Regions from separate parts of the Parabacteroides sp. AF27-14 genome, predicted to be linked through region 2. Evidence: riboswitches for the same ligand, from Rfam matches in the RefSeq annotation. Region 2 holds a riboswitch; each other region holds the start of a gene.
The links. Region 2 has a riboswitch for cobalamin ahead of DWY79_RS14540 (porin family protein). Riboswitches for the same ligand answer to the same signal wherever they lie in the genome.
Positions count from the first base shown of each region.

Region 1: linked by a shared signal. The riboswitch ahead of DWY79_RS13990 (putative transporter) and the one ahead of DWY79_RS14540 (porin family protein) in region 2 are both predicted to bind cobalamin.
Region 3: linked by a shared signal. The riboswitch ahead of DWY79_RS11615 (sirohydrochlorin cobaltochelatase) and the one ahead of DWY79_RS14540 (porin family protein) in region 2 are both predicted to bind cobalamin.

Region 1 is NZ_QTLZ01000013.1:52,507-55,795, forward strand. It holds gene DWY79_RS13985 (acyl-CoA carboxylase subunit beta) at 1-935, shown strand, start outside; cobalamin riboswitch at 1,093-1,294, shown strand; gene DWY79_RS13990 (putative transporter) at 1,594-3,276, shown strand.
Region 2 is NZ_QTLZ01000014.1:84,113-87,401, reverse strand. It holds gene priA (primosomal protein N') at 1-1,091, opposite strand, end outside; gene DWY79_RS14540 (porin family protein) at 1,179-1,787, opposite strand; cobalamin riboswitch at 2,079-2,282, opposite strand; gene coaW (type II pantothenate kinase) at 2,302-3,156, opposite strand; gene scpA (methylmalonyl-CoA mutase) at 3,286-3,289, opposite strand, start outside.
Region 3 is NZ_QTLZ01000009.1:145,161-148,449, forward strand. It holds gene DWY79_RS11610 (TonB-dependent siderophore receptor) at 1-518, opposite strand, end outside; gene DWY79_RS11615 (sirohydrochlorin cobaltochelatase) at 665-1,582, opposite strand; cobalamin riboswitch at 1,710-1,907, opposite strand; gene aspT (aspartate-alanine antiporter) at 1,994-3,289, shown strand, end outside.

The DNA.
Region 1 (3,289 bases), on a different contig from region 2:
TAAAGGCGGTGACTCACGAGGTGATCGATAAGGAAGAGCTGGGCGGGGCGCAGGTACATAGCGGAAAAAGCGGGGTCGCACATTTTGTGTGTGATACGGAAGAGGAGACTTTGATGAGTATCCGGGAACTTCTGAGTTTCCTGCCTTCTAATAATATGGAAGACGCTCCAGTTATAGCTTGTGCTGACGATGTGCGTCGGGTAGAAGAGTCGTTGCAGCATGTGATTCCGGAAGATCCTAATGTCCCTTATGACATCAAGGATATTATAGAGCCGATAGTGGATAATCATTACTTTTTCGAGGTTATGCCTCATTTCGCTCGCAATATTGTAGTGGGATTCGCTCGTTTGGGAGGCCGTACCATAGGTATCGTAGGGAACCAACCTGCCTTTTTAGCGGGAGTCTTGGATATCGATGCTTCTGATAAGGCCGCACGTTTCATTCGCTTCTGCGATTGCTTCAATATTCCATTGATCACGTTCGAGGATGTGCCGGGCTTCTTGCCGGGCTGTACGCAAGAACATGCGGGAATTATACGCCACGGGGCAAAAATTGTCTACGCTTATGCGGAGGCCACGGTTCCCAAAATCACGTTGATTACCCGGAAGGCTTACGGGGGAGCCTATATCGTAATGGCAAGTAAGCCTACCGGTGCCGATATAAACTTGGCATATCCGATGGCTGAGATTGCGGTGATGGGGGCTGAAGGTGCCGTGAATATATTATACCGGAAAGCCAACGATGAGGAGAAGAAACAAGCAATTCGTGAATACACCGAGAAATTCTCAAATCCTTACCGGGCAGCCGAGCAAGGATTTATAGATGAAGTCATACAACCTAGAGACACACGTTTTAAATTGATTCAGGCGTTGGAAATGGCGAAAAATAAGAGCCAGAGTAATCCTCCTAAAAAACATGGAAATATTCCCTTGTAGTAATTATTATTTAAGGAAAATCAAAGCCTCTTCCTGTCGGGAGGATAGCTTAGAGGTTAAAAGATCCCGGTTCAATTGTTTTGTCCCGGGATTTTTTTATTTGGATAATAAAAGTAAACAAAAAAGCGAAAAGATATGATATATACGGAAAACATGCTATCTTTGTTCCCGAATCGGTTCCGCATATACCATTCGGGTATGTGGATTAAAAGGGAATCGGGTGTAAATCCCGGACAGTCCCGCTGCTGTGAAGCTCCGAAGAACATCTTGAAACAACACTATCGCCACTGGTTCTAGCGACCGGGAAGGCCTCAAGATGGGAGTCAGTCAGAAGACCTGCCATTCATTAAAGGCTGTTTTTGCTCGAGGGATTAGGAAAGCAGTACGAAAAGATAAGCAATATCTTAAAAGGAACAAAGACGTATGAAAAGGATCTGTTCGCACTGTCGTGCGACATTTGAATGGCCGGTAACCCTTTTGCCGGAAGAGGAAAGTTTGTCTAAATTATCAGCATAAGAAATAGAAAATATATTAGTAAATGTTGTTAGAATGGATGCCAGATTAAACTGGGATACTAAATGTTCAATATGTGTATCTCTGCCGAAGTGATTCGCCAGAGGTACTTTTTTATCTTAAATTAATATATACATGAATAGATATGGAATGGATTAATGAATTGTTATGGGGAGAAGGGGTAGGGCATTCTATCCTTTTGTTATCCGTTGTGATCGCTCTGGGGATCCAGCTTGGTAAACTGAAGCTATTCGGTATCTCTTTAGGGATTACCATGGTACTGTTTGTCGGGATCTTTCTCGGGCATTTCGGTTTTACGGCGAATCCGTCGGTCGTTCATTTTTTTAGAGAGTTTGGTTTGATCTTATTTGTTTACTCGGTAGGTATGCAAGTAGGCCCCGGATTTTTCTCTTCGTTTCGAAAGGGAGGGATCACGTTGAATATGCTTGCTTGCGGTATTGTTTTTCTAGGGGTGATTACTGCCTTGATTATACATTATATTACAGGCATTCCTATACCGACAATGGTAGGTATCTTATCCGGAGCAGTGACGAATACACCGGGATTGGGCGCTGCTCAACAGGCTTATTCAGATATGACGGGGATCTCGGATGAAACGATCGCTTTAGGATATGCGGTTGCCTATCCGTTAGGTGTGATCGGCATTATCTTGTCGATGATTTTTATCCGTTATGTTTTCCGTATCTCTTTTGCGAAGGAGACGGAACAATTGGAAGAAGAGACGGATACGGAATCGGGAGGAGAGGCTGTACCTATCTCTTTGGTGGTGAAGAATCCGGCGATTTTTGGTCGTAGCGTAAGTGAGCTATCTAAATTGTTGGAACACCGTGAATTTGTTATTTCCCGTATTTTACGTAACGATACGAATCGGATAGAGATCGTGGCGGGGAACACGGTATTGAATGGGGATGATAAGATTTTTGTTATTACCGCAGAGCATGACGTGGAGGCGATAAAGACTTTTATCGGTCAAGAAATACAGATGGATCGTAAGCAATGGATTCCGGCGGAAAGCCAGTTTATCAGCCGGCGTATTTTGGTTACCCGGTCTGAAATCAACGGTAAGCAATTAGGGGCTTTGCAGTTACGCCGTTTACATGGAATTAACGTGACTCGGATCAATCGTGCGGGGCTGGAGTTGGTAGCTACTCCTAATCTGGTCTTGCAAATAGGCGACCGGGTGACAGTGGTCGGTAGTGAATTGGCGGTGGAGAAAGTTGCCGAGACGCTGGGTAATTCAATGAAACGCTTGAATGAACCTAATTTGGTGACTATTTTTGTTGGTATAGTTTTGGGTATTATCGTGGGAAGTCTTCCTATTAGTTTTCCGGGTATTCCTCAACCGGTGAAATTAGGATTAGCGGGAGGTCCGTTGATCGTTGCGATATTGATAAGCCGGTTCGGTTATCGTTATAAATTGGTTACTTATACCACGCAAAGTTCTAATTTACTATTGAGGGAATTAGGAATCACGTTGTTTCTCGCCTGCGTGGGATTGAGTGCGGGTGAAGGTTTTGTCGATACGATAGTCAATAAGGGTGGTGTAGCTTGGATCGGTTATGGTTTTATAATAACGTTATTGCCTCTACTGATTATCGGTTGTGTGGGAAGGTATTTTTATAAACTGAATTATTTTACGTTGATGGGATTGATTGCGGGAAGTACGACCGATCCTCCTGCGTTAGCCTATTCCAATATGGCGGCAGGAAATGATGCGCCGGCGGTTGGATATGCGACGGTTTATCCATTGACCATGTTTTTGCGTGTGTTGACCGCACAGTTAATGATATTATTCTTTTATACATAGAATAAATATTTTG
Region 2 (3,289 bases):
AACTTAGAGTGGTAGACCAATAGCTTATCCCCGAATAATTTCGCCAGCCGTTCCGTGATCTGGGTCGTGATAGCGATCTCCGGCAACATATATAAAACCTGCCGCCCCAGCCGCAAGACCTCATGGATCAAACGGACGTATATCTCGGTCTTACCACTGGAAGTCACGCCATGAAGCAAGCAGACCTCTTTCGTCTTGAAAGCCTCATGGATCTCTCCATAGGCTTTCTCTTGCGCCGGACTGAGCGGATTCGGCTCTTGCAAGCGGCAGACAGATACTTGCAAACGACCCACCTCTTTCTCGTAACTCTCCAAGATACCCCGTTTCAGCAGCCCCTCCAATACCGCAGAGGTATAACCACTGCGTTCCAATAGCTCTTTCTTGGAAAGCTCCTTCGATAAAGCGGGATTCAAGGTATGGCTTAAATCCAAGAAGCTGACCAGCAGAAGCTCTTGCTTCTTCGCTCGTTTCAAATCCTCGAACACCGCCTGTAATTTCGTCTCATCCCGGTAAGCCTCGGCCAAACGGATAAACGCCTGTGTCTTGGGAACGAATCCTCGCTTTAGCTCCTCGCTCACCTCGACCGCCCCTTTCACCATCAAGGAAGAGACGATCGGGACAACATTTCGAAGACCGGTCTTCTTCTCCAACTCCGAGATCGTCAATTTCAAAACCCCGCTAAAAGCATCCAGTACCGCTTGCTCGTTCGGGCGCAAGGGGGCGGTGGCCTCGAAATCCTCATTATAAGTAACCGCCGTCTCGCTTTCCAACTTTAAGCCGGAAGGCAAGGCCGCCTTATACACGTCGCCCAGCTTACATATATAATAAGAAGATATCCATTTCCAGAAACGGAGTTGCGGACGGCGGAGCACCGGCGTGGCATCCAGCAAAGCGTAGATCTCCTTCGTCTCAAAATCGGATACCGGTTCCCGGTCGTGTACCTCCATGACGATAGCCGTATAATATCGTTTCTTCCCGAAATGCACGATCACCCGGCAACCGGGAGTCACGGCTCTCTCCAGATCTTCGGGTATCCGATAGGTATAGCTATTCTCCAAAGGAAGGGGAAGTATGACGTCCGCGTATTTCATTCAAACAGGTGTTTCATTACGAGCCCAAAAATAACAAAAAAGGCCGGACTTCTAAAGCCCAGCCTCTCTCATTTTATTTTCACCTATTTAGAACAAGATCGCTGCCGTGATAGACCATCCACGGTTCTTTCCGGCACCGTCGGAGAGGTTCACCTTCTCAATACTATAGTTATCAGTCAGTCCCAGACCATAATTGAAACCCACCTGCAAGTGGCTGATCAGTTCCACGCCGGCACCGAAGTTAAGACCTGCGCTGAAATTCTTCGCCTTCACCTGATCCGCTACGGAACCCGGGATATCCCAAAACTTATCACCGCCTACACGGAAACCGATATACGGACCGGCTGCCAAATACGCCTTGACGATCGGTAAACCGAATTTCCATTTCAAGTTGACCGGAACATCGATATAATCCGTCTTCATCGAAGTCTTAACCCCGCCAGCCGAGGTCGTCTCCAAACCTTTTTGCGAATACAACACCGCCGCATCGATCCCGACACCGACCAACGGTAAGGTCGTCTCGATCATCGGACCCACTTGAAAGCCGGTTACGTTATCCGCTTTCAACACGTCCGAGTTGAAATGAACAGACGATATATTCACACCTCCCTTGATACCGAATTTAAGCTGAGCGTTCGCCGGAAGCGCCATCAACGCTAGCAAGGCAACCATAACAAGTCCCACAATTTTCTTCATATTCATACTTCTTTTGTTAATTACTCGTTGCAAATAAACGCACTTTTCTAATAATAAACAAATATTCTCTATAGAGTGTTCACGGAATACCCCAGTCCTTTAAACGCAAAGAAAGCATGCATCTTACACACGGAGCTCATCCCGTCGGTCAGATTCATGCTTCTTTCCCTAATTATTATGGCAAAATAATTATCCGAAACCATGAGACGACTTGATAAGAAAACCTTGGATAAAGAATAGTAAAAACCGGATACGGTTCTTGCGTTCTCTTCCGGCCTTTCCTCGAAGCCGTCGAAAATATACACGCCTTGCAGGTCTTCTGACTTACTTCCGGTCTTAAGCGCCTTCCCATTCACTTGAATGAACAGTGGCAACAGTATTGCTCAACCCGTTTATGAAGCTTACAGCAGCGGGACTGTCCGGGATTCTCACCCGATTCCCTTTTAATCCCTATCCGGCGATTGCCGAAAGGGAACAAAGCATGTAGCAAAGATACATAAAGTTTTGATGTAGCCTAACACTTTCCACAAAAAATATCCTTATATTCCCGGTTCCTGATATAGCATAAAGCCGCCCCGATAGCCGTGCGATACTCGGCATACTCCGGTATCTTGAAATGGACATCGCACATCTCCTCCAGACGGGGGAAAATATCCGGGCATTGTGGCAAGCGAGTCAGGTTACCGATCAATACGATATTCTTGATATCGCCATTTAACGAGGCGAAAACAGCTCCTTGTCCGATGGTCTGCAAGACCATATGAACGATACCGAGAGCGATATCCTCAACCTTAGCGTTCGCGTCCGCTTTTCCGAAAATAGAGGCTGTCACGTCCAGCGGCAGGCCGGGTAGCGGATGCGGCGTAATATCCCGGATATGCAAGTCGATATCATTCAAGGAACCGTGCTCGGCCAAAGACGCTATTTGGTGAAAGTCATGCGTTTTCAATAATAGCTTAGACAAGCCGAGGATTGTTCCGCCACCGATACCCAATCCCCCGATATGCTCGATCGTGGAGCCTTGTACCTTGACAAAGGAGGTACCCGTTCCCATGCTGACCACCAATAGACTGTCCAGTCCCGTATTATATTGCGCCCCTAGCCCATTCGCAAGGAACTCATCCGTCTTCGCAGTTGGTAAGCCATATAAAGGTTGATCGATATAAGCACTACCTACACCTGTCAAGATCACTTTCTCTATATTCGAGAGCGAGATGTTATTATCATAAATATATTTACCGAAGGCCCCGAATAAAGAGGTTACCGGATCGGTAGCTTTCACGAACATCGGGTTCTTGATCTTCTTATCCTCCACGCCGACGATCTTGGTCGTGCTACCTCCCACATCTATACCTATAACGATTCCCATGATTCTTTCCCTTTTTAATTGAATAATCGCTACAAAAGTACATAAACCCGCATACAATACTAAAAAAGGCCGGACAAAATCAATTGTCCAGCCTCTCTTTATTTAAAAACCGTAAGGTCTAAACTCCATTTAT
Region 3 (3,289 bases), on a different contig from region 2:
ACGCTCTGTTTCTCTGACGGGGATTTACGAACGATATTCAAGGTTCCACCTACGGCTGAATGTCCGTAAAGTACAGAAGCCGGTCCCTTTAATAATTCAATAGACTCGATACAGGATAGATCGGGTACGGGATAAGAGTTGTTTATTGCCGAACGTTCATCGCGGATACCGTCTATCATCATGATAGAATGATCGAAACCACGGATCGACAATTGTTGAAATGCGCCATAAGATGTCTGGAATCGTACGCCCGGCATAAAGCGTACCGCATCTTGGATATTACGGATACCTCGCAACTCCAAACTACTCGCCGTAATGCTATTAATTGAAATAGGAAGATATTTCATAGGTACGTCCAACTTCGTGATTTGTGGACGTGGCTTGCGTGCGGCGGTCGCTACGACTTCTTGAATATTGAATGTCGTATCGGCGAAATTCGTGTACTCATTCTTGTGTTGTGCCTGCATCGTACTGATACATAAGGCTGTCAACGGTAAGATTGTCAAAACTCTTTTCATATATTTAGCATTATAACTGTTTATTGTATGCATGTGAAATCCCTTTCGAAAGAAATTCCATTTTCCTTCGAATGAAAATTTAGTTTCTTTCGGAAGGAATTACTTTTTCTTCCGAAAGGAATAAAACATAGATTTGGAGAACTTTTTTAGTCCTTCTCTACCGCATAAGCTTTCTTCTTATCAACGATATCGATCATCTTATGTTTAGCCATGAAACGGGCATGTTCGATGAAAATCTTCTGAATATCCGGATTCTGTCCCAGACCTTCCATAAATACGCTTACCTCGTAGCCTTTCTTTTCCAGTTCCTCTTTCCAATCACCGGCGATATCGTTTTTCGCATGGTCTCCAGCGACAAACATAAATGGCATTAACACGACTTTCTTCGTACCATTGGCTTTTACTTGAGCTTCCATCGTATCAAAAGAAGGATAACCTTCAATAGTTCCTACGGAATAATTCTTGAACCCCTTCTCCTTCAACATATAATCCAACATGGCATATTGGGCCGTTGCTGGAGTATAAGTGCCATGACCTACTAATAATGTAGCGCCTTCCTTCGCCCCATTTTTTATGATAGCAGCGATTACTGCCTCATAATCTTCCGGCGTATACAATAGGGGATTGCCGATTCGGATTTCCTTGAAAGAAGACTTCATGGCGGCAACGTCTTTACGTAAGGATTCCATCTCGATACCTTCGATTATATTCGTGGATTGGATCAAGATGTGCGTATAACCATCAGCCTTTAACTTTTCCAAGGCTTCGATCGGGTTTAGTTTCTCTATGCCACGAGCTTTTAAGCGGCGCATTACAATGCGAGAAGTCCATGCCTCACGCAACTCAACATCTTTGAAAGCTTCTTTCGCTTTTTGATTGATCGCGTCGATTGTCAAGGCACGGGTATCATCATGGGTTGTTCCAAAATGTACCATCAATAAAGCGGCCTTATCGCCCGGTTGTAAAGAGGCGAATAAATCGGATGCTACAAAATTCTCGCCATCGTGCGCACGACAAACTAGGCTGATGACCAGCAGGAAGAAAGATAGTAAGTGTTTCCTCATCATATGAATATATTAATAATTAGATTACATATCAATCCCACGGAGACAACGTATTATTCCGTCTCCAACATCTTTTAGATATAGGTGATATTTCTATCCTCTTAATTACTCCTAACCCCGGGAGGAATTAATCATTACTTCGCTTGGCAGGTTTCCTGACTGGCTCGAAAAGCAACCTTCCCATCTTTCTTAAGACAGTGGCATAGCAGAACGCTTTCCTTTTCAAGAGCTTCACAGTAGCGGGCACTGTTCCGGATTCTAACCGGATTCCCTTTTATAGAATTGTCGGTAGACAAACTCTATCACCTAAGCGGTCGCAAATTTATATAAATAATCCCGAAAAGTAACAACATCTTTCAAAGAATCCCTGTTTCAATAGCATCTTTTTTGTTTAACATCAAATAAATAGATATGGAATGGATAACTAATTTACTTCAACATTATCCGGAGCTAGCTATTTTCATAACCTTAGCTCTCGGTTTCTGGATTGGCAAGTTTAAGATAAAGAAGTTCACGCTGGGAACGGTTACCAGCGTATTATTGGTCGGTGTATTGATCGGGCAATTAAAAATCGATATAAGCGGACCGTTAAAGTCCGTCTTTTTCTTGATGTTCCTCTTCGCTGTAGGATATAGTGTTGGGCCACAGTTCTTCCGGGGATTGAAAAAGGAAGGTCTTCCTCAAATGCTTTTCGCCGCCGTCATGTGTGTGTTTTGTTTGATCGCTCCTTTTTTGTTAGCGAAACTTATGGGATATAACGCAGGCGAGGCCGCAGGATTATTGGCGGGCTCCCAGACGATGTCGGCAGTATTAGGAGTTGCCGAAGATACGATCGGACAGATGAATATTAGCGATACGGATAAAAGCGCTATGGTAAATGTAATGCCCGTGGCCTATGCGGTAACTTATATTTTCGGTACGGCAGGATCCGCATGGTTAGTGAGTGATATCGGGCCACGTCTTTTAGGAGGACTCGACTACGTGAAAAAAGCGTGTAAAGAGCTAGAGGCTAAAATGGGAAATAACGACGAGAGCGAGCAACCGGGCTTTATGCCTGCTGCCCGTCCGGTAACTTTCCGGGCCTATAAGATTAGTAATGAATGGTTCAAGGATGGCAAAAGCGTAAAGCAGTTGGAGGTATATTTAGACCAATTGGGACGGCATTTGTTCGTGGAGTGTGTCCGTATTAATAATGTAGTAACCGATGTTAAACCGGATTTGGTTTTACATACCGGAAATGAGGTTGTTCTAAGCGGTCGCCGAGAATTCGTGATCGGAGAGGAGAACTGGATTGGCGACGAGGTCAATGACATTGAATTGCTCGATTTTCCGGCAGAGACGTTACCCGTACTAGTGATCCATAAGGAATACGTGGGGAAAAAGATCTGCTATTTACGCAATCAATCGTTTATGCATGGTGTTAGCATCAAGTCCGTAAGGCGTGCGGGTATCAATATCCCGGTCTTGGCCGCTACGGTGATAGATTCTGGTGATATGCTGGAATTGGTAGGCATGAAATCAGAGGTAAATAAAGCGGCGACGGCTTTGGGATATCCCGATCGCCCAACCAATCAGACCGATTTGATTTTCGTGGGTATCGGTATTTTCTTAGGGGGAATTTTAGGTTCGCTCGCGATTCATTTCGGGGGTGTCCCGATTAGCCTAAGTACGAGTGGAGGTGCTTTGATAGCCGGGCTCGTCTTTGGA